Regions from separate parts of the Lacticaseibacillus camelliae DSM 22697 genome, predicted to be linked through region 1. Evidence: predicted binding sites of a transcription regulator. Region 1 holds the regulator's gene; each other region holds the start of a gene.
The links. Region 1 encodes NrdR, which represses ribonucleotide reductase genes. Its sites were predicted from a motif close to ACACNATATATNGTGT; they were not measured.

Region 1 (6,643 bases):
GGCGCCTGTCATCCGTAGACCCGAACATGCAAAACATCCCGGCTCGCGACGAAGGCAAGCAGGTCCGCCAGGCCTTCGTGCCGAGCCAGCCGGGCTGGCAGATTTTCTCGTCGGATTACTCGCAGATCGAACTGCGCGTTTTGGCGCACATTTCCGGTGACAAGAATATGCAAGAGGCCTTCAAGGAGGACCGCGACATTCACGCGAACACCGCGATGAAGATTTTCGACCTGGATTCGCCGGATCAGGTCACGCCGGACATGCGCCGGCAGGCCAAGGCGACTAATTTCGGGATCGTTTACGGGATTTCCGACTTTGGGCTGGCCAAGAACATCGGGATCACGCGGCCGCAAGCCAAGGCGTTCATCGACGGCTACTTTGCCCAGTACCCTAAGGTCCACGACTACATGGATAACATGGTCAAAACGGCGCGCGAAAAGGGTTACGTGGAAACCTTATTCCACCGCCGCCGTTACCTGAACGACATCCACTCGCGCAACTTCAACCTGCGTCAGTTCGCCGAGCGCACCGCGATGAATACGCCAATTCAGGGCAGTGCGGCCGACATCATCAAGGTGGCCATGATCCGGATGCAGCAGATGCTGGATGAGCATCACTTGCAGTCGCGCATGCTGCTGCAGGTGCACGACGAACTGATTTTTGAGGGCCCAGCCGAGGAAATGGACCAGCTGGCGGCATTGGTCCCGAAGGTGATGGATTCAGCAGTGTCGCTGGACGTGCCGCTAAAGGTCGAAAGTCATTATGGCAACACCTGGTTTGACGCCAAATAAGAGTTGAGGAAGGGCTAGCAGATGCCGGAATTACCAGAAGTTGAAAATGTCCGCCTGGGGCTGACAAACCTGATTGTTGGCAAAACCGTTCAGAAGGTCACGACGGATTGGGAGAAGATCCTGATCGGCGGCGTGCTGCATTTTAATCAGCAGCTCAAAGGTGCGACCATTACGCGGATCGATCGGCGTGGCAAGTACCTGTTGATCCGTTTCGATAATGGGCTGACTCTGGTGTCCCACTTGCGCATGGAAGGCAAGTACCAGCTGGCTTTGAGGCAAGATGATCCTGCCCCGCGGTTTTGGCATGTGGGCATCGCGTTCACCGATGGCTCCCAGCTGCGCTACCTGGATATGCGCAAGTTTGGCCGCATGCAGCTGGTCCAAACCGGCACCGAGGAAATCGTTGTGCCCGGCCTGGCCAAGATGGGGCCTGAGCCGACGCCGGCAACATTTGACGCCGAGGCGTTTTATCAGACCATTCATAAGCGCAAGGCGCCCATTAAATCGGTGATTCTGGATCAAAGCGTGGTGGCCGGTGTCGGCAACATCTACGCCGACGAAAGTCTCTGGCTCAGCCGGCTGCACCCGGCCCAGCCGGCTTCGACCATCACCAAGAAAGAGGCGCGGCTGCTGCATGATAACATCATTGCGGAGCTGCAAAAGGCGATCCGGCTCGGCGGCACTAGCGTTCACTCGTTTGTGGACGCGACCGGGCAGCGTGGCGCCATGCAGGATCAGCTGCACGTCTATGACCGGGAAGGCACGCCGTGTGACCGGTGCAAGACGACCATTGTCAAAATTAAGGTGGGTCAGCGCGGGACCCATTTTTGCCCACATTGTCAGAAACTGAGGAAGCGTAAGGTAAGATGACGTATTTGTTAGGATTGACCGGCGGTATTGCGACGGGCAAAAGCACCGTTGCGGCCGAATTTCGTAAGTTGGGCTGCCCGGTGGTCGACGCCGACGAGGTCGCGCGTGAGGTGGTTGAGCCCGGGCGGCCGGCGCTGAAGAAAATTGCGGCGGCGTTTGGGGCGCGGGTCCTGCGCGCGGACGGGTCGCTTGACCGCAAGGCGCTGGGGGACATTGTGTTTAATAATCCTGACCAGTTGGCTCAGCTGAACGCCATCGATCACCCGTACCTGCGCGATGCAATCAACGATGCGCTGGCGGCGGCCAAAGCCACCGGGGCTAGGGTCGTCGTCGGCGAGATTCCGTTGCTCTACGAGACCCATTACGAAACAGGCTTTGACGGGGTGGCGGTGGTGACCCTGCCGCCGAACATGCAGCTGGAGCGGCTTATGGCCCGCGATGGCCTGACGCAGGCGCAGGCGCAGGCGCGCATCAATGCCCAAATGCCACTGGCTGACAAGATCGCCAAAGCAGATTTTCTGATCGATAACTCTCAGGGACCGGCCGCCCGCAAGGCCCAGGTCGCGGACCTGTTGGGGCAGCTGGCCCGGTGATTGTCAGGGTGCCTCGTGGTATAATGTAGTATCAAAATGAAGAAGGTGTGCCTTTGCTCTGCCCACATTGTCATCATAATAGTTCCCGGGTCGTTGACTCCCGGCCCACAGACGGTGGTCGCGCGATTCGGCGCCGCCGCGAGTGTGAAAACTGCGGCTTTCGCTTCACCACGTTTGAGCGGGTCGAGCAGACGCCGCTGCTGGTGATCAAAAAGAACGGCACGCGCGAGGAGTTCAGTCGTGAGAAGATCCTGAAGGGCCTGATCCGTGCGGCCGAAAAGCGTCCGGTCACGATGGAACAAATGCAGAAGATCGTCGAAAACGTGGAGAACAAGCTGCGCGCGATTGGGGAAAATGAGGTCTCCAGTCAACAGATTGGCGAGTACGTGATGAAACAACTTGCCGAGGTCGACGACGTGGCCTACATTCGCTTTGCCTCAGTCTACCGGCAGTTCAAGGACATGTCAGTGTTCATGCAGGAGCTGCAGGACATGATGAAGCGGGAAAAAGATCAAGATAAGTAATTAAAAGTGGGTGTGGGGCAACCGACGCCACTTTTTTGAGTCAGGAGGGGACAGCATTGGCGCGACCGAGCAATTACATGGCGCAGGACGACTTTATCGTCGTTCAGGCGACTTATTTCAGCGATCAGGATCAGGACGTGGTCGTCCACCTTTACCAGCCGCTGATCGGTCCGGTCGCGCTGGCGCTTTACCTGAGCCTCTGGAACGATTCGCACCGGCAACCGGCCGCCGCCGATCGGCGAAAACAGACGGCGCTGATGGACCTTTTGGGCGTCGATCTCGACACGCTGTATTCTGCCCGCATTAGGCTGGAGGCCCTGGGGCTGATGAAAACCTACACGTCGACGGATGCCGGTGGGCGCTACTGGGCGTACGAGCTGTACCGACCGGTGGCGGCCGACCGGTTTTTCCAGGACGACACGCTGAGTCTGCTGCTCTTTGATCGCGTGGGGGATGGGCGATTTGCGCAACTGGCGAATCGGTACGCAATTCACACCGTGCGCGCCCAAAGCTGGCAGGATGTGTCTGCCAGCTTGCTCGATGTCTTCGAGCTGACATCAGTGGTCCCGACTGCTGGCACCAAAAGCGCTAAGCAAACCGTGGCGCCAAAGCCGCTGCCTGAGGTGACTTTGAGCGATGGCGCCGGGTACGATTGGGATTTGCTTGAGCAGCTTACGGCAAAAGGTGGGTTGCGCTCAGGCCAGCTAGGTCAGCACCGGGCGGCCTTAGCCCAGATGGCCACCTTTTACGGGCTGACCCCGCCGGTGTTTGCCCGGTTCATCCAGCAGGCGACCAACCGGGCGACCGGTGAGTTGAGCCTGCGCGCACTGAGGCAAATCGTCGAGCAGACTTATCAAAAGCAGGCGCCGCACCTCAAGCCGAAAGGCACTGCCAGTGCGTCAAGTGCGTCCAGCGCAGACGCTCAGCCCCAGGGCAGGCAGTCCCTGTCAGCCAGCGAGCAGGCGCTGATCCAGCGCGCGCAGGCAACGCCGCCACGGGAATTTTTGGAAGAGGCCAAGCACCGCAAAAACGCCCAGCTCTTTGTGGCGCCGAATGAGCTGCAGGCCGTGCGCAAGCTGGCGGCGCGGAATGTGTTCGACAATGCGACCATCAATATTTTGATCGATTACATTCTGCAAAACTATGACAGCGTCAATCAGGCCCTGCTGGACGCAATCGCCAATCGCTGGCTGGCCGTTGGCGTCGACAGTCCGGCGCGGGCACTGCAAGCCATCAAGGATTACCAGCAAAAGCCGCGTCAGTCGCGTAGGCGGCAGGCACAGCCGGCGCGCCAGGAGGCGAAGCCGGACTGGTTAGATAAGCCTTATGAGGCAAATAGTGCAGATGAGGATCCCGCGCTAGCCGCTGAGATTGCCAAGAAACGAGCAAAGTTACGCGCACTGAGGGAGGAAAAGACCGATGAAACCCATGAAGGATGAACTGGCCAAGATTATGGATCGGCGCCAGTTGACTAGTGAGTACCGCAAAATGGTGCAGGACGCGGTCGCAGATCCTGACGTTCAGACCTTTTTAAGCGCCAATCAAGGCAAGCTGGCTTCCGATGCGGTGGTTCGCGGCGCCGCCAAAATTTACGAGTTCGTGACCGCTCGGGATCGTTTGGCGGCCGGAGACCCTTTGATTGCGCCAGGTTACCAACCTCAGCTAGTGGTCTCAAATGGGCTGATCGACATTACGTACGTCGCAACGCCTGAGAAGATTGCCCAGGATGCTTTGGCAGCCAAATCCCGGTTGATCACTGCTTTAAATATGCCTAAAGCAATTAAGAATGCGGACATTGATACCTATGATGAAAAGGACAGGGGTCAGGCCCTTTCTGCGGCACTGGATTTCACTACCGGAATGGCGGAGGCCCCAGATGATTTTCACAAGGGGTTGTACCTGACCGGGCCTTTCGGCGTTGGGAAAACTTTTCTACTCGGTGCGATTGCCAATGATTTGGCGAAGCACGGTATCGCTTCGACGCTGTTGCACTACCCGACCTTCGCTGTGGAAATGAAGGACGCGATTACTGATAATTCCGTACTGGCCAAAACGGACGGCATCAAAAAGGCCAAGGTGCTGATGATCGACGATATCGGCGCTGAGGCCTGGAGCGCCTGGGTCCGCGATGAGGTGCTCGCCGTGATCTTGCAGTACCGGATGCAGGAGGAGCTGCCGACGCTGTTCACGTCGAACAAAAATATGCAGGAGCTGACGGCGTTCCTGTCCGGCAGTGAAACAGGCAAGGCGGACGAGCCGGTCAAGGCGCAGCGCATTATGGAACGCGTGCGGTTTTTGGCCAAGGAAATCACCGTTGGCGGGCCGGACCGGCGCAATGTTTAAGCTGGCAGATGCACACCAGTGCACAATTCGTGAACTTTTTGCCGCATAAGCCTTGCACCCTGAAGTGGGCTGTGGTTTAATCTAAGTATCAAAGACGGAAGCAAAAAGGAAGTCCCACCCAGAGAGCCCAGGCACAGCTGAAAGCCGAGCATCGACGTCCGCACCACTTTCCGAGATTGGCCGTTATGGCCCCCGCAGCGCAGGTTACGCGCAACGAGTGGAAAGCAGTGCTTTCAAATCGGGTGGAACCGCGAGCAAAATCGTCCCGAGTGTCAAATGACACTCGAGGCGATTTTTTGTTTCCGAAAAAAGGAGAATGGGTATGTCAATCAAGATCACGTTACCAGATAACAGCATCAAAGAATTTGACGCCGGCGTTTCGACGCTGGACGTTGCCAAAAGCATTGCCAACAGTCTGGCCAAAAAGGCCGTTGCCGGAAAATACAACGGTCAGCTCATTGGGCTGAACGATGCGCTTTCGGCCGATGGCAGTTTGGAAATCATCACCAAGGACTCTGATGAAGGGTTGAACGTTTTGCGCCAGACGGGCGCGTTCGTGCTGGCTGCGGCCATCAAAGCCCTGCACCCGGAAGTGCGGCTGGGCGAAGGCGAAGCTGCCGATGACGGCTTCTACTACGACACTGACCGCGAAGACGGCCAGCTGACCATCGATCAGCTGCCGGCGATCGATGCAAAGATGAAGGAAATCATCAAGGCCAACGCGCCGATTGAAAAGATCAGCATGAGCAAGGCCGATGCGAAAAAGGCCTTCGCCGATGAGCCGTACAAGGTGCAGCTGATTGACGAGATCAAAGGCGATGAGGTCAACGGTTTCAAGCTCGGCGATTTCTGCGACTTTGAGGAAAGCGTGCTGCTGCCAAACCTCAAAGACCTCAAGCACTTCAAGCTGTTGTCTGTTGCCGGTGCCTACTGGCAAGGCAAGTCATCCAACCCGATGCTGCAGCGGATCTACGCGACGGCTTACTACAAGGAAGCTGATCTGGAAGAAGACGGCAAGCGCCGCCAGGAAGCCAAGGAGCGCGACCACCGCGTGATCGGCCGTGACCTGGACCTGTTCTTTGTCGATCCTAAGGTCGGGGCCGGCCTGCCATACTGGATGCCAAAAGGCGCGACCATTCGGCGCATCATCGAGCGCTACATCATCGACAAGGAAATCGCCGATGGCTACGAGCATGTTTACACGCCAGTTCTGATGAACCTGGATGCCTACAAGACCTCCGGCCACTGGGACCACTACCGCGATGACATGTTCCCACCGATGGACATGGGCGACGGCGAAATGCTGGAGCTGCGGCCGATGAACTGCCCAAGCCACATTCAGATCTTCAAGCACCACATCCGCTCGTATCGTGAGCTGCCGCTGCGCATCGCTGAACTGGGCATGATGCACCGTTATGAAAAGTCCGGCGCCTTGTCCGGTTTGCAGCGCGTGCGGGAAATGACCCTGAACGACGGCCACACGTTCGTCGCGCTGGATCAGGTCCAAGACGAGTTCAAGAAG
Region 2 (6,643 bases), on a different contig from region 1:
AATCAGTATCGTTCCTAATTGTACAAGGCTAAGCAAAATAAGCAAACAAAAAGCGCCGATAACGGCGCTTTTTTCGGTTTTAGTTGAATGCGCGGCGCTGCGGCAGGACCGCCTTGAGCCACTCGCCAAAGAACGGGTACTGGTGGTTCAGTTCCATGACGTGCACTGTTTTCTCCGGGTAGTGCAAGACGATCCGGTTGTTCTCCGTGTCCAGCTTGATGCTGAGCACGTTGTGGTTCGGCAGGTCAAGGGCATAGGCGCCACGGCCAGCCTGGCGCATCAAGATCGCGTTGTTAGAGGCAATCACGAACAATTCGTCCAGCGCCGGGGAATTTTCGGCGGCGCGCACGTTGACCTGCAGGCGAAGGTGGGCGCCGACCAATTCGTTCGGAATGGTCGTGGAGGCCCAAGTCAGGGTGTCATCGACCGTATCGTCGGCGCCGAGGTCCTTCCAGTCATGCCCGTTGTCATCGAGCACCTGATAGCTGATCACGCTGCCGTGATCCAGCGGCACGGCCAGCTTGATGTTGCCAGACGATTTGATTTCCACTGTGGTCGATAGCGGCTTGGAGTTGTCGAACTTGGTGGCAAAGCTCAGACCATCCACCGGCTGCAGAACGGTTTCGTCGATGGTGGCAAAGCTGAGGTCCGCCGTGTACAGGACTTTGATCATTGCCGCCAGAGCCTGCAGCTCGCCGTCGGTGTAACCCAGTTCGGGGTCTTTGGCGGTGATTTGGAGCAGCGTCGGCAGATTCTTGGCGATCAGCCGGCCGTTGGGGGTCAGTGCACCGTCAATGGTTAAGAGTTCAGTGTTTTTGTCGGGGCTGGCGAGGTAAACCGTAATGGTACTGTGGTCACCGTCGCCCACTTTGGGCTCGAACCACAGCCGCTCGGCAAAAGTGGTGTCGATTTGCTTGCTGGCGCGCAGGGTCTCCAGCAGTTTATCAGCCATCAGCGCAGTGTAGCTGAGTGTTTCCGCCTGAATCGCCGGCAGATTGCCTTGCCACAGCGGATCGTTGCGCAGGAAGGCCATGCGCTTGCTGTAAGCGATGGTGATCTCGTCGCGCGCCTCTTTCGCGTTCAGCGCGCTGGTGGTGATTTTAACTAACTCGTGATCTTTAAAATTAAGCATTTGCCTGCTCCTCCTTCAGCTCCAATGCCCGCATGAAGTCATCCTGCAGGCTGCCCAGAATGTTTTCAAACTGGTCGACGGAACTGTAGTTAGAAGTGACGGCTTGGTATTCGTAGCGCGTGATCGCGGCGCCGACTTGGAGCTGGCGCTTTTGCGTGTCGAAGGCTTCATCGGCGCTGGCCTTGGCGGAGTCAAAGCGGGCCTTGAGCTGGCTTTGATCTGGGCCGCTCTGCTTGTGCGATGTGGCAGCAGGTTGATCCTGATCGGGGTCGACAAAGCTCTTTAAAAAGCCGCGCACCCGTGACCCTGTGGCCTCAGGCTGAACCGCATCACTCGAGGCGGCATCGGCTTCGGCGTCCTCCAGCTGGCGGTGCAAGCGATCGACTTCCTGATAGGTGTCTTTCCGCATGGCCTCGAGCTGATTATCGAGAAAATGGTCGGGGTCCTTGGCAAACGCGCGCAGTTGCGGCAGGATCTCGCGCTCGGCGTCCGTGCGCTGTACAATGCTGCGGCTGAACACGTCAATCGTGCCAAACTGGCGGCGGTGGTACCAGTCGCCAAAGTAGACCTCGCCTTGGTCGGACACCTCGAAGAACGGGATGTGTTCGCGCAAGAAGGCGATGAAGTCCTGGCGCAGGAAGTCGTGCAGCTCGCGCACAGCGGCCTTGTCGTAGGCCAGAATGTAACCCGGGGTTTCTGCCAGCGTCAGACGCAACGTCTCGCTGGTCGTATCGATGCCCTGATATAAATGATAGGTCGAGCGGTCAGCCCAGGCCTGAGCGAATGTTTTAAAAAAATTATTTTGATAATTAAGGCTGGATTCTACTGTCATGTCGTTTCCTCTCGCTTCTTAACTGATACGTTTAGTTTACCGCAACCGCAGGACCGGTGAAACCAGTGCCATCAAAAGTTTCCTTATATTGTGCACAAATTTGAGCTTTTAAAATGAGAAAGTGCCCATTTAGGCGGACAAACGATGCCGGGCCGGATAGAATAAGTTGCAGACCGACTTTGGAGGGAAGGACGCATGGCAAAAAAGACACTGACGCTGAAGTGGTTATTTCTCGGCTCGCTGATCACCAACACCGGGATCTCGTTCATCTGGCCACTGACCACGATTTACATGCACGAGTACTTGGGTGAGTCCCTGACAATTTCGGGGATCGTGCTATTTTTCAATTCCGTGGCGATGATGCTGGGAAACTTGATCGGTGGGCGGTTGTTTGATCGGTGGTCGCCGTACCGCACCATCCTGACTGGAATCGGGCTCGACGTCGGGACCTCACTGGCCCTCATTTTTTGGCACGGCTGGCCGGCGTACCCGTTATTTTTGGTGCTCATGGGCTTTGGCTCAGGACTGGTGAACACGGCGATCAACTCGTTTGCCACGCTGGCGACCAGTCGGCGCGCCAGCTACGTGTTTAACGTCCTGTACTTTATGCAGAACTTAGGCTTGGTGATCGGGACACTGATTGTCGGCTACGTGCTGCCGCTCGGGATCGCGTACATTTTTGCACTGGCGTTTGTCATGTTTTTGCTGTTCTTCGGCGTGGCGCTTGGGCACTTCAATATTCCCAAGCGCCCGACTGCTGAGCGAGTCCAAGCGGGGAAAACTAACCGCAAGAATCCACACCTGATCAACATCATGTTGCTGCTGATGACGTTGTTTTTGACCTGGGTGGCGTACGAGCAGTGGCAAAGTAACATCTCCACCTTCATGCTGTCGCTGGGTATGAACGTGCGCAATTACTCATTCTTGTGGACGTTTAACGCGGTGCTCATTGTGCTGGGGCAACCGATCCTGACCCTGTTTGACGACTGGCTGACCGCGCACTTGCGCCTGCGTCTCGGCGTGGGGTTTGCGCTATTTGGCACGGCCTTCCTGATCCTGATCCCGGCGCACTCGTACTGGATGTTCGTGCTGGCGATGGGCGTGTTGACCTTAGGGGAGATTCTGGCGCTGCCTTCTGTGGCGACCTACGTGGACATGTACACCGAGCTGGCAGAAAAAGGCCGGTTCCAAGGCTATGTGCAGATGTTTGCCTCTGCCGGCCGGGCAGTCGGCCCCCTGGCTGGGGCGCTGGTGATCGAATCTGTCGGTTACCACCCGCTGTTTCTCGCGCTGGCGATTATTTTGTACGTGTCGATCGCGATTTTCTCTTGGCGGGCAGCATCGGTTAAATAACTAATGCAATTCATCATTAATATTATAAAAGTTCATATTTTCTTCACAACTTATGGATATTATAAGAACATAGAAAGACGCAAGCCTTTCTACCCCAACCCAATTTTTCATTTTTACTCCTCCAAAGTAAAAATTGTCAGGCAGTCCCCCAAACTACCTGGCCAACTCCTCAGGCCGCTCACTCAGCGGCCTTTTTGGTGCCGCCAAGGCCAGCCCAATGGCCCAGCCGGTCGTCGCGGCAAAATCCTCTTTACAGCCGGTCTTGGTATGCTACAATAATACTTGTGTTTTGGGTCCGTAGCTCAGTTGGGAGAGCGCTGCCTTCGCATGGCAGAGGTCGTGAGTTCGAATCTCATCGGATCCATAGGGGTAAAAAAACCGGTATTCGCAAGGCGCTTGCAAGGCCTTAGAATGCCGGTTTTATTGTATTTAGGAAAGCTTCGCGGTTTGTCTGGTCTCTTTCCGATTATCTCAAAGGATGATGAAATGATTACCGCAGAGATGACCAGAAGGGGATGCCAGTTGGAACAGAAAAAAGGCAAAACTATTCGCGTTGCTCTTTACGATTAATAAAGAGAATCTAGCGGGAGACAAAGCGCTCACGGATGACATTTGCCTTGGAACGAATTCATTAACGACGGCAGCCATGGTCCTTAACATATTAGGGGCGATTTACCCCCTATCTGAGCTTTTACCCGTACATGGCGAAAATCTCGAATGCGCTAAACGGTCCGCTTGAGTCAGTCATCATTGTGTATGATTATTCTCCGCCGTTGTCTGACGACTGGCTGAATAACCAGGCACCTAGACGTTTAGCCGATTGTCGGCGCTTCGTGGCTGATAGATCAGTCAAATTGGCCGAGCATATGGCCGGACTAGCTGATGGTGATTCGCCTTGAAAGCGGGGTATTGGCGTGATCAGCGAGGTTATTGTTGACAGCGTCGTCAATATTTTTGAGGACGGTCAAATGAATCAAAAAGCCGGCGCATGGCCGGCTCAGGTGACATCATTTTTTGATAAACGTGAGATATGCCCAGTATAGCCCGGCCACGATGGCCAGGAACAAGGCGATTTTGATAATCAGGCTGATGATGCCTGCCACCAGCGGCAGCAGAATCAGTCCCAAAATGATGATCACGGCGATGACGCCGATTTGTTTCCATTGCGCAGTTTCCATAGTGAGCCTCCATGAGATGATAATTTCAGTATAGCAAAGGCTGGTGACGAGCGCGCGGTTTGACCGTAAAATCGGCCTGAGGACTGAGGTGGACGGGCCATATTTTCACGCAATGACACGATAATGATTAAATTGTCCGCCATACAATATCTAGTATTTTTGGCCAATTTGGACGGTCTTTCTGCCATATATAGTGCCCATCCAATCTTAAACGTGATAGAATGTTTCTATGATGTTCGAATCTGAACAAAGGAACGGAGAGGGTATCCATGATCGATTTAAAAGTAAAAATCAACGTAAAAAAACGCGACGGGCGGATCGTCGATTTTGACCAGAGCAAAATCACGGCCGCGATCACGAAGGCAGCAAAGGCGGTGAACGGCGAGCTTGCGCCGACCGACTACACGTTGATCGAATCGATCTCGGATGCCGCGGTCGCGACGATCACCGAGCGCTTCACTAAAGACGTGCGCATTCCCGAGGTGCAGAGCATTGTGGAGCAGGCGCTGCTGGATGCGCACCAGTACGACTGGGGCGAGGCCTACACCAAATACCGGGTAAAGCGCGACATCGAGCGCTCGAAGAAGGCCGACGTCAACTACAACGTCCAGAAACTGTTGGACCGCGACTCGACCGTTGTGCACGAAAATGCCAACAAGGACTCGCGTGTGTTCTCCACGCAGCGGGACCTGACGGCCGGCGCCGTGGCCAAGGCCATTGGGCTGAAAATGCTGCCACCGGCCGTGGCAAACGCCCACCTGCGCGGCGATATTCACTGGCACGACCTCGACTACACGCCTTACATGGCCGAGACCAACTGCTGCCTGATCGACTTCAAGGAAATGCTCAATCACGGCTTTTGCATCGGCAACGCCGAGGTAGAGCCGGCTCACAGCATTCAGGTCGCCGTCACCCAAATGACGCAGATCATCGCCAACGTCGCCTCTAGCCAGTACGGCGGTTGCTCGTCGGATCGGACCGACGAAGTGCTGGCACCATTTGCCCAGAAGAATTACGAGAAGCATCTGGAAGAGGCCAAGGAGCTGCCGATCGATGCTGCCACAGCTGAGGCATACGCCAAGCGCCGCACCAAGAAAGACATTTACGACGCGCTGCAGACGCTGGAATACCAAGTCAACACGTTATACTCGACCCAGGGCCAGACGCCTTTTGTGACGGTCGGCTTCGGTCTGGGTACCAACTGGCTGGAACGCGAAATTCAAAAGGACATTCTCAAGATTCGCATTGATGGACTGGGCAAGGAAAAGCGCACGGCGATTTTCCCGAAGCTTGTCTTCACCATCAAAAAGGGCCTGAACCTGCACCCCGGCGATCCGAATTACGACATCAAGGAACTGGCCGTCGAGTGTGCCACCAAGCGCATGTACCCGGATATCCTGTCGTATGACATGATCAAAAAGCTGACCGGTTCCTTCAAGGCACCGATGGGCTGCCGCTCGTTTTTGCAGGGCTGGACGGATCCCGATACCGGCGAGGAAGTCAACGCCGGCCGCATGAACCTCGGGGTCATCACCGTCAACCTGCCGCGCGTTGCCATGGAAAGCAAGGGCGACAAGGACAAATTCTGGAAGATTCTTGAGCAGCGCCTCGACATCTGCAAGCAGGGTCTGGTGTACAAGGTGGAACGGGCCAAGCAGGCCACGCCGGAATCTGCACCAATCCTGTATAAGTACGGTGCGTTTGGCAAGCGCCTGAACGATGACCAAAGCGTCGACGAGCTGTTCAAGAACTCGCGCGCCACAGTTTCGCTGGGCTACATCGGTCTGTACGAGGTCGGCACCGTCTTTTACGGCTCGGCCTGGGAGAAGAATCCGGAGGCCAAGGCCTTTTCCATCGACGTGGTCAAGGATCTGTACGAGCACTGCAAGAAGTGGGAAAAGGAGTATGGTTACCACTTCTCCGTTTACGGGACGCCGTCTGAAAGTCTGACTGACACATTCTGCCGGCTGGACAAGAAGCGCTTCGGCGTGGTCAAGGACATTACGGACAAGGATTACTACACGAACTCCTTCCATTACGATGTCCGCAAGGCGCCGACCCCGTTTGAAAAGCTCGACTTTGAAAAGGACTACCCGAAGTACTGCTCAGGCGGCTTCATTCATTACTGTGAGTATCCAAACCTGAAGC
Region 3 (6,643 bases), on a different contig from region 1:
TACTACGACATCACGCACGGCGTCGGGCTGGGCATTTTGACGCCGCGCTGGATGCATTATGTCCTGACGACCGATCCCACGACCACCGCGCTGTTTGCGCGGTTCGGCCGCAACGTCTGGCACCTGACCGATGCCGAAGACGAAGACCTGGCAGGGCACGCCATTGCCAAAACGCTGGCCTGGATCACCAGCCTGGGCTTTGGCATGACGCTCCCAGAAGTCGGCATCCCCGATGACAAGAACTTCGCTCCAATGGCTCAGGCCGCGGCCAAGCGGTTGGGTAATGCTTATCTGCCACTGGACGAAGCGGCAGTCACCGCCATTTACCAAGCCAGCATGACGCCTGGTCTGGCTTAGCCCATAAAAATAGCGCTGATCGCCGCGAAGCGATCAGCGCTATTTGTTTGGCCTAGAACTTGTAATCGTCGTCGCTCATGGCTTCCACTTGGCCCAGCCGGTAGCCGTTGCCGACCTGAGAGAAGAAGTCGTGGTTTGAGGTCGACGTTGAGATCCCGTTCATGACGATCGGGTTGACGTCTTCAGCAGTATCCGGGAACAAGGGGTCCTGACCGAGGTTCATCAGCGCCTTGTTGGCGTTGTAGCGCAGGAAGGTGAGGACTTCGTCAGTCCAGTCGGTCTTGGCGTACAGGTCGTTCGTGTAACCTTCCTCATTGGCGTAAAGGTCGTACAGCAAATCGTACATCCAATCCTTCATCTTGCCTTGCTCGTCTTCTGAGAGCTCGTTGAAGCCGAGCTGGAACTTGTAGCCGATGTAGGTCCCGTGAACGGACTCATCGCGAATGATCAGCTTGATGATCTCGGCGACGTTGGTCAACTTGTTGTTGCCCAAGTAGTATAGCGGGGTGAAGAAGCCGGAGTAGAACAGGAAGGTTTCTAGGAACACCGACGCCACTTTTTTCTCCAGCGGCGAACCGTTGTGGTAAATGTCGTTGATCTTGTTCGCCTTGTACTGCAAGTGCTTATTGGAGTTGGTCCACTCAAAAATCTCGTCAATTTCCGCCGGCGTGTTCAGCGTGGAGAAAATCGTCGAGTAGGACTTCGCGTGCACGGACTCCATGAACTGAATGTTGTTCAGCACGGCCCGTTCCTGCTGGGTGCGGATGTTATCCATCAGGCTGCGCATGCCGTCCTGGCTCTGCAGGGTGTCCAGCAGGGTCAGCCCGCCGAAGACGTGCCCGACGACCCACTGTTCGTCATGACCCAGCGTGCGCCAATCATCCAAGTCGTTTGAAACCGGAATCCGGGTGTCCAGCCAAAACTGTTCAGTCAGCTTCTCCCAGGTCGCCTTGTCGATCTGGTCTTCAATGTCGTTCCAATTGATCGCAATGTACTGCTTTTCAGCCATTTTGCCACTCCTTAAAATTGTTTGCCGCAAGACCCGCAAAAGGCAGGGCCAAGCCCTGCCCGCTGCAGTTTAGATCGAGCAAGATTCGCAAGCGTTTGAGCCGATTTCTTCCTGGTCATCCGTGTAAGTGCGGATGTAGTAAATCGATTTAATCCCCTTGTGGTGCGCATAGTTGCGCAGGATGTTCAGGTCGCGGGTGGTCATCTTGTTGGTGCGACCTTTCTTCCACGGGTACATGCCTTCTGGAATCGTGGAGCGCATGAACAGGGTGAGGGACATGCTTTGGTCAACGTGCTGCTGAGCCTCGGCGTAAACATCGATTTCCTTGCGCATGTCGATGTCATAAGCGCTCTTGTAGTAGGGCATCGTGTCGTTCGAGAGGCCGGGGGCCGGGTAGTAAATCGTCCCGATCTTCTTTTCCTGGCGGTCCTCAATGCGGTTAACGATCGGCTGCAGGGAGGCGCTGGTGTCGTTGATGTAAGAAATCGAGCCGTTCGGGGCCACGGCGAGGCGGTTCTGGTGGTACAAGCCGTCCTTCATCACTGCGGCTTTCAGATCAGCCCAATCCTGCTGAGTCGGGATCTTGACGTCCTTAAACAGTGCCTGCACCTTCTCGGTTTTCGGGGCCCAGGTCTGGTCGATGTATTTGTCGAAGTAGGAGCCATCGGCGTACTTGCTGGCCTTGAAGTTGTGGAACGTCTCGCCGCGCTCGGCGGCAATCTTGTTTGAGGCCTTCAGGGTGTAGTAGTTGAGCAGCAGGAAGTAAATGTTGGTGAAGTCCAGCGACTCCTCATCCCCGTACTGCATGTGGTTCAGGGCAAAGTAAGTGTGCAGGCCCATCGCGCCCAGACCGATGGAGTGGGCCAAGTGGTTGCCGTGCTGAACCGACGGCACGACATCGATGTTGCTGCTGTCGGTGACGTAGGTCAACGCCCGCACCATCGCCTCAACGCTCTTGCCGAAGTCCTTGCTCTTCATCAGGTTGGGAATGTTGGTCGAGCCCAGGTTGCAGGAAACATCCGTGCCCATCACGTCGTATTCCTGCTTGTTGTTAATCACGCTCGGGGTTTGGACCTGCATGATCTCGGAGCACAGGTTGGACATGATGATTTTACCGGCGATCGGGCTGGCATCGTTCGCCGTGTCGATGTTCACAATGTACGGGTAACCGGATTCCTGCTGCAACTTGGAGATTTCGTTTTCAAGGTCGCGCGCCTTGATCTTGTACTTCTTGATCTTGGGATTGGCGACCATGTTGTCGTACTCCTTGCTGATGTCGACATAGGAGAACGGCTGACCGTACTCGCGCTCGACAGAGTAAGGGGAAAACAGGTACATGTCGGCATCCGCGGCGACCAGTTCGTAGTACTTGTCCGGCACAATCACGCCGAGGCTCAGGGTCTTAACGCGATACTTTTCGTCCGCATTTTCCTTCTTGGCGCCCAGGAAGCTGATGATGTCCGGATGGAAGACGTTCAGGTAAACGACCCCGGCCCCTTGGCGCTGGCCCAGTTGGTTGGAGTAGGAAAAACTGTCTTCCAGCAGCTTCATGACTGGCAACACGCCGCTGGCGGCGCCTTCGATGCCCTTGATCGGGGCCCCGGCTTCACGCAGGTTCGACAGCGTCAAGCCGACCCCGCCGCCGATGCGAGACAGCTCCAAGGCGGAGTTGACGGCGCGACCGATCGAGTTCATGTCATCGCTGATCTGAAGCAGAAAACAGGAAACCAGCTCACCGCGGCGCTGACGGCCGGCATTGAGAAACGATGGCGTCGCCGGCTGGTAGCGCTGGTGGATCATTTCGTCGGCGATCGCCATGGCGAGGGCCTCGTTGCCGTCCGCGAAATACAAGGCATTAGAAAAGACCCGGTCCTTGAAGTCTTCCAGGTAGTACTGGTTGTCGTCAGTCTTCAGCGCATACTGCGCGTAGAACTTATAGGCCGCCATAAAAGACTTGAAGTGGAACCCGGCGTGGCTCAGAAAAGTGTTGAGTTTTTCCAAGAAAGCGGGACTGTATTTATCGAGCATCGCCTTTTCGTAATAGTTGTGCTTGACGAGGTAATCCAACCGCGCCTGAAGCGAGTCAAAGTGCTTGGTGTTGGGGTCAACGTTTTCTTTTAAAAATGCCGCGAGCGCCTGCTTGTCCTTGGCCAACGGGATCTGACCGTCAACTGGAATGTTGATCTCGTTATTCAAGGCGTAGTAGGAAACGTCCTCTGGTTTTAATGTGCTTAATGCCATAATGTCACCACTTTCACAAAGTTAGGGAGATGAAAAAAGCTGGCCGATTAGCCAGCCAGCTGCTTCAGTGCTTCCGGCCGAAAGCCGTAGAAGGATTTCACGCCGTCGGCCTCAAGTACCGGCACTGCCTGGAAGCCTTGGTCCTTCAAGTAGCTGATGTATTGGGGCTCTTCGTTGATGTTGTGTTCAGTGAACTGAATGTTGTGGCTCCGCAGGTAATTTTTCGTCATGCGGCACTGCGGGCAGCCGTTCTTGGTAAACAAAGTAATGTTACTCATGCTGATCACTCTTTCTTGTTATCTTATGGGACTATCATACTCAATGTTGGGGGTGGGGTCAAGCAAAAACACCACATCTTGTGGCCGACGACGATCGTTGGCTCAAGGTGTGGTGCTAAAGGTTTTGTACGTCTAGTATACCCCGGCTGTCCACGTAAAAACAATACTTGGACACTGCTTTTTTGTAAGTTTCCTCAGGCTCAGCCAATGACCTATAATGAAGATGAAGGCATCGGAGGTGAAAACATGAATGATGATAAGAAGGCGGACCAAGCGGCGGCGGTCGACATGATCGACGGCCTCATTGATTACGCCAGCAAGCACGGGGTCAAAAGCGACGACTTGGCCAAGACGTTGATCGACGCCACGCAAAACGGATTGGACGGCGTCGATGCCTTGTTCAAGGATGGCGGTCTGGAGCGGCAAAGCGTTGAGGACCTCGCCACCGGCTACTTGGTCGATCGTTATCACCTGGAAGGCGACGAGCTCAAGGCGCGCCATGACGACATGGTCAAAGCAGCCTTGGAAACCCTGCGCAAGCATCCCGAAAGCTTTGATAAATGGGTCAAATAAAAACAGTTCGCATCCGGCGGACTGTTTTTTTTAACTCATAGAATTGGCGACAACAGCCGCGAGAAGTACTGCTTGAACCGCAGCCAGTGCCCTTGCTCTTTGATCAGTGCCGGCGTCAGCAGTTGACTGTGCGTCACATCCTCGTCAAACGCCGCCGTCAGTTGCTGGGCGATCTTGGCGTCGTAAATGAACGCATTCACTTCAAAATTCAGCTTGAACGACCGAATATCGAAGTTGGCCGAGCCCACACTGGCGATCGCATCATCGATCACCAAGGTCTTGGCGTGCAGGAACCCGTTTTGGTAGTGGTAAATCTTGATCCCGTAGCGGCTCAGGTAATTGGCGTAGTACTGCGTGGCACGGAAAATGAAGGGGTGATCCGGCATGTCCGGGACCATGACCTGCACGTCGATGCCTGCTAGCGCTGCCGTGATCAAAGCGTCCATCGCGGTATCGTCCGGAATGAGGTAAGGCGTCTGCAGCCGGATCGACTTGGTCGCGCTGGCAATCATTTTCACGTAGCCGTACTTGATCTGCTGCGCCGAAGAATCCGGCCCGCTGGCCACGATCTGCATGGGGGCTTCTCCCAGGTGAATGTGGCGCGTGGCCAGGTTCTCAGGCGATAGCGGGGCCACATCGATGGCGTAAGGCTCAGCCTGGTCATCCGGGACAGTGGCGTTCCAGTCCATCAGGAACTGGACCTTCAGGGCGTAAACCGTGTTGCCGCGAATGCGCAGGTGGGTATCGCGCCAGAACCCGAACTTCTTCTTGCGCGACACGTACTGGTCACCGACGTTGAACCCACCGATGTAGCCGATGGCATCGTCGATCACGACGATTTTGCGGTGCAGCCGATAGTTCAGACGAAAATCGGTGATCAGGTGCTGCGAGGAGAAGTAGGCCTCAACTTTGGCCCCGGTGGCTAAAAGCGGCGCCCAAAATTTCTTGTTCGCCCCAATCGAGCCCCAGGCGTCGTACAGCACCTTGACCGCCACGCCTTGCTTGGCCTTTTTGATCAGCAGATCTCGAAACTGGTTGCCCAGCTCGTCGTTATAGAAGGTGTAGTACTCGACAAACACGTGGTCCTTGGCGGCCTCAATGTCTTTAAACAACTGGGCGAATTTTTTTTGGCCGTCGAAAAACAGGTCGACCGAGTTATCGCCGAGGACCGGGGCGCTGGCCGTGTTGAGAAACAGCGTGGTCAACTCCTTGGCCGCCGTGGAGGACACTGCAGCAGGCAGCAGGCGGCCATGGGTGTTCGCGTGCTTTTGCATCGCGACAAACGCCTTGGTCCCACGCCGGTACTCGGTTTGAATCGCGTGCACTTTTTTGGTCGACAGGCCGCGGCCGGCAAACAGGTATATCCCAAACCCGATCACCGGCAGAAAAATCAGCACCAACAGCCAGGCCCAGGTCGTGGAAATATCGCGCACCGACCGGAGCACCGTAAAAATCGCCGCAATGGTGTTGAGTAGGAGTACCAGTAAAATAATGATCGTGAGTAAAGACATAAGACACCGCCTGTCATCGAATTTTTGTCGCTGGACCGGTGTAACAACGTAGAGCGCTGGCAAATCACGTCAATAATCCCGGGGCGGCTATCACTAGGCATTTTGCCACGCGCCGAGGCTTAGCACAAGGCACCTAGTTTCATTATATAGAAGCCACAGTCAAAGCGCCCAGCCGGCACGCTTATTGCGCTGCCGCCTCTGCCTCGTGCAGGCCCTGCTGCGCCAGCATGTGGGCGCCGCGGTTTTTATGGTCAGGAAGCCACTGCCACAAGACCAGCGGGAATTGCTTGGTCAAAGTGACCAATTCTGTGACATAATCACCGTAGTGCTTGGCGTAGGACTTATCCAGCGCCTCGATCACCAGCTTGGAATCGCTGTAAAAAGTCACCGGGCCGGTCAGCCCGAGAGCCAGCAGGCGCTTGAAGCCGGCAATGGCGGCCTCGAACTCGGCCTGGTGGTTGCTCATTTCGGCAAGTGGCAGGTGGGTCTGGTCCTGATGGCCTTCCGCGATGATCAAGATCCCGATTCCGCCGAGACCGATATTGCCTTTTGTCGCTGCATCTGTGTATAGTTTATTCATCGTTCTCCTTAAGGAAGTGTGTGTGTGAAAAACCGATTTTACGTTCAACCGGACTGGCTCGATTTTACCATGTTTTGGGCGTTCATTATGATTG

Region 2: a site for NrdR is predicted at 4,637-4,652, ahead of nrdD (anaerobic ribonucleoside-triphosphate reductase). Genes of this name have one in related genera too.
Region 3: a site for NrdR is predicted at 3,954-3,969, ahead of nrdH (glutaredoxin-like protein NrdH). Genes of this name have one in related genera too.

What each region holds. Positions count from the first base shown of each region.
Region 1 covers NZ_AYZJ01000022.1:69,321-75,963, reverse strand. The annotation lists gene polA (DNA polymerase I) at 1-791, shown strand, start outside; gene mutM (bifunctional DNA-formamidopyrimidine glycosylase/DNA-(apurinic or apyrimidinic site) lyase) at 813-1,661, shown strand; gene coaE (dephospho-CoA kinase) at 1,658-2,254, shown strand; gene nrdR (transcriptional regulator NrdR) at 2,308-2,778, shown strand; gene FC75_RS04205 (replication initiation and membrane attachment family protein) at 2,835-4,217, shown strand; gene dnaI (primosomal protein DnaI) at 4,198-5,121, shown strand; gene thrS (threonine--tRNA ligase) at 5,444-6,643, shown strand, end outside.
Region 2 covers NZ_AYZJ01000085.1:48,553-55,195, reverse strand. The annotation lists gene FC75_RS11450 (hypothetical protein) at 80-1,132, opposite strand; gene FC75_RS11445 (hypothetical protein) at 1,125-1,964, opposite strand; gene FC75_RS11440 (MDR family MFS transporter) at 2,160-3,317, shown strand; gene FC75_RS12755 (hypothetical protein) at 3,321-3,596, shown strand; tRNA gene FC75_RS11435 (tRNA-Ala) at 3,609-3,681, shown strand; gene FC75_RS12750 (hypothetical protein) at 4,325-4,495, opposite strand; gene nrdD (anaerobic ribonucleoside-triphosphate reductase) at 4,765-6,643, shown strand, end outside.
Region 3 covers NZ_AYZJ01000010.1:24,453-31,095, reverse strand. The annotation lists gene FC75_RS01625 (iron-containing alcohol dehydrogenase) at 1-357, shown strand, start outside; gene nrdF (class 1b ribonucleoside-diphosphate reductase subunit beta) at 410-1,366, opposite strand; gene nrdE (class 1b ribonucleoside-diphosphate reductase subunit alpha) at 1,436-3,607, opposite strand; gene nrdH (glutaredoxin-like protein NrdH) at 3,655-3,885, opposite strand; gene FC75_RS01605 (hypothetical protein) at 4,132-4,458, shown strand; gene cls (cardiolipin synthase) at 4,494-5,969, opposite strand; gene FC75_RS01595 (reverse transcriptase-like protein) at 6,151-6,549, opposite strand; gene FC75_RS01590 (EbsA family protein) at 6,574-6,643, shown strand, end outside.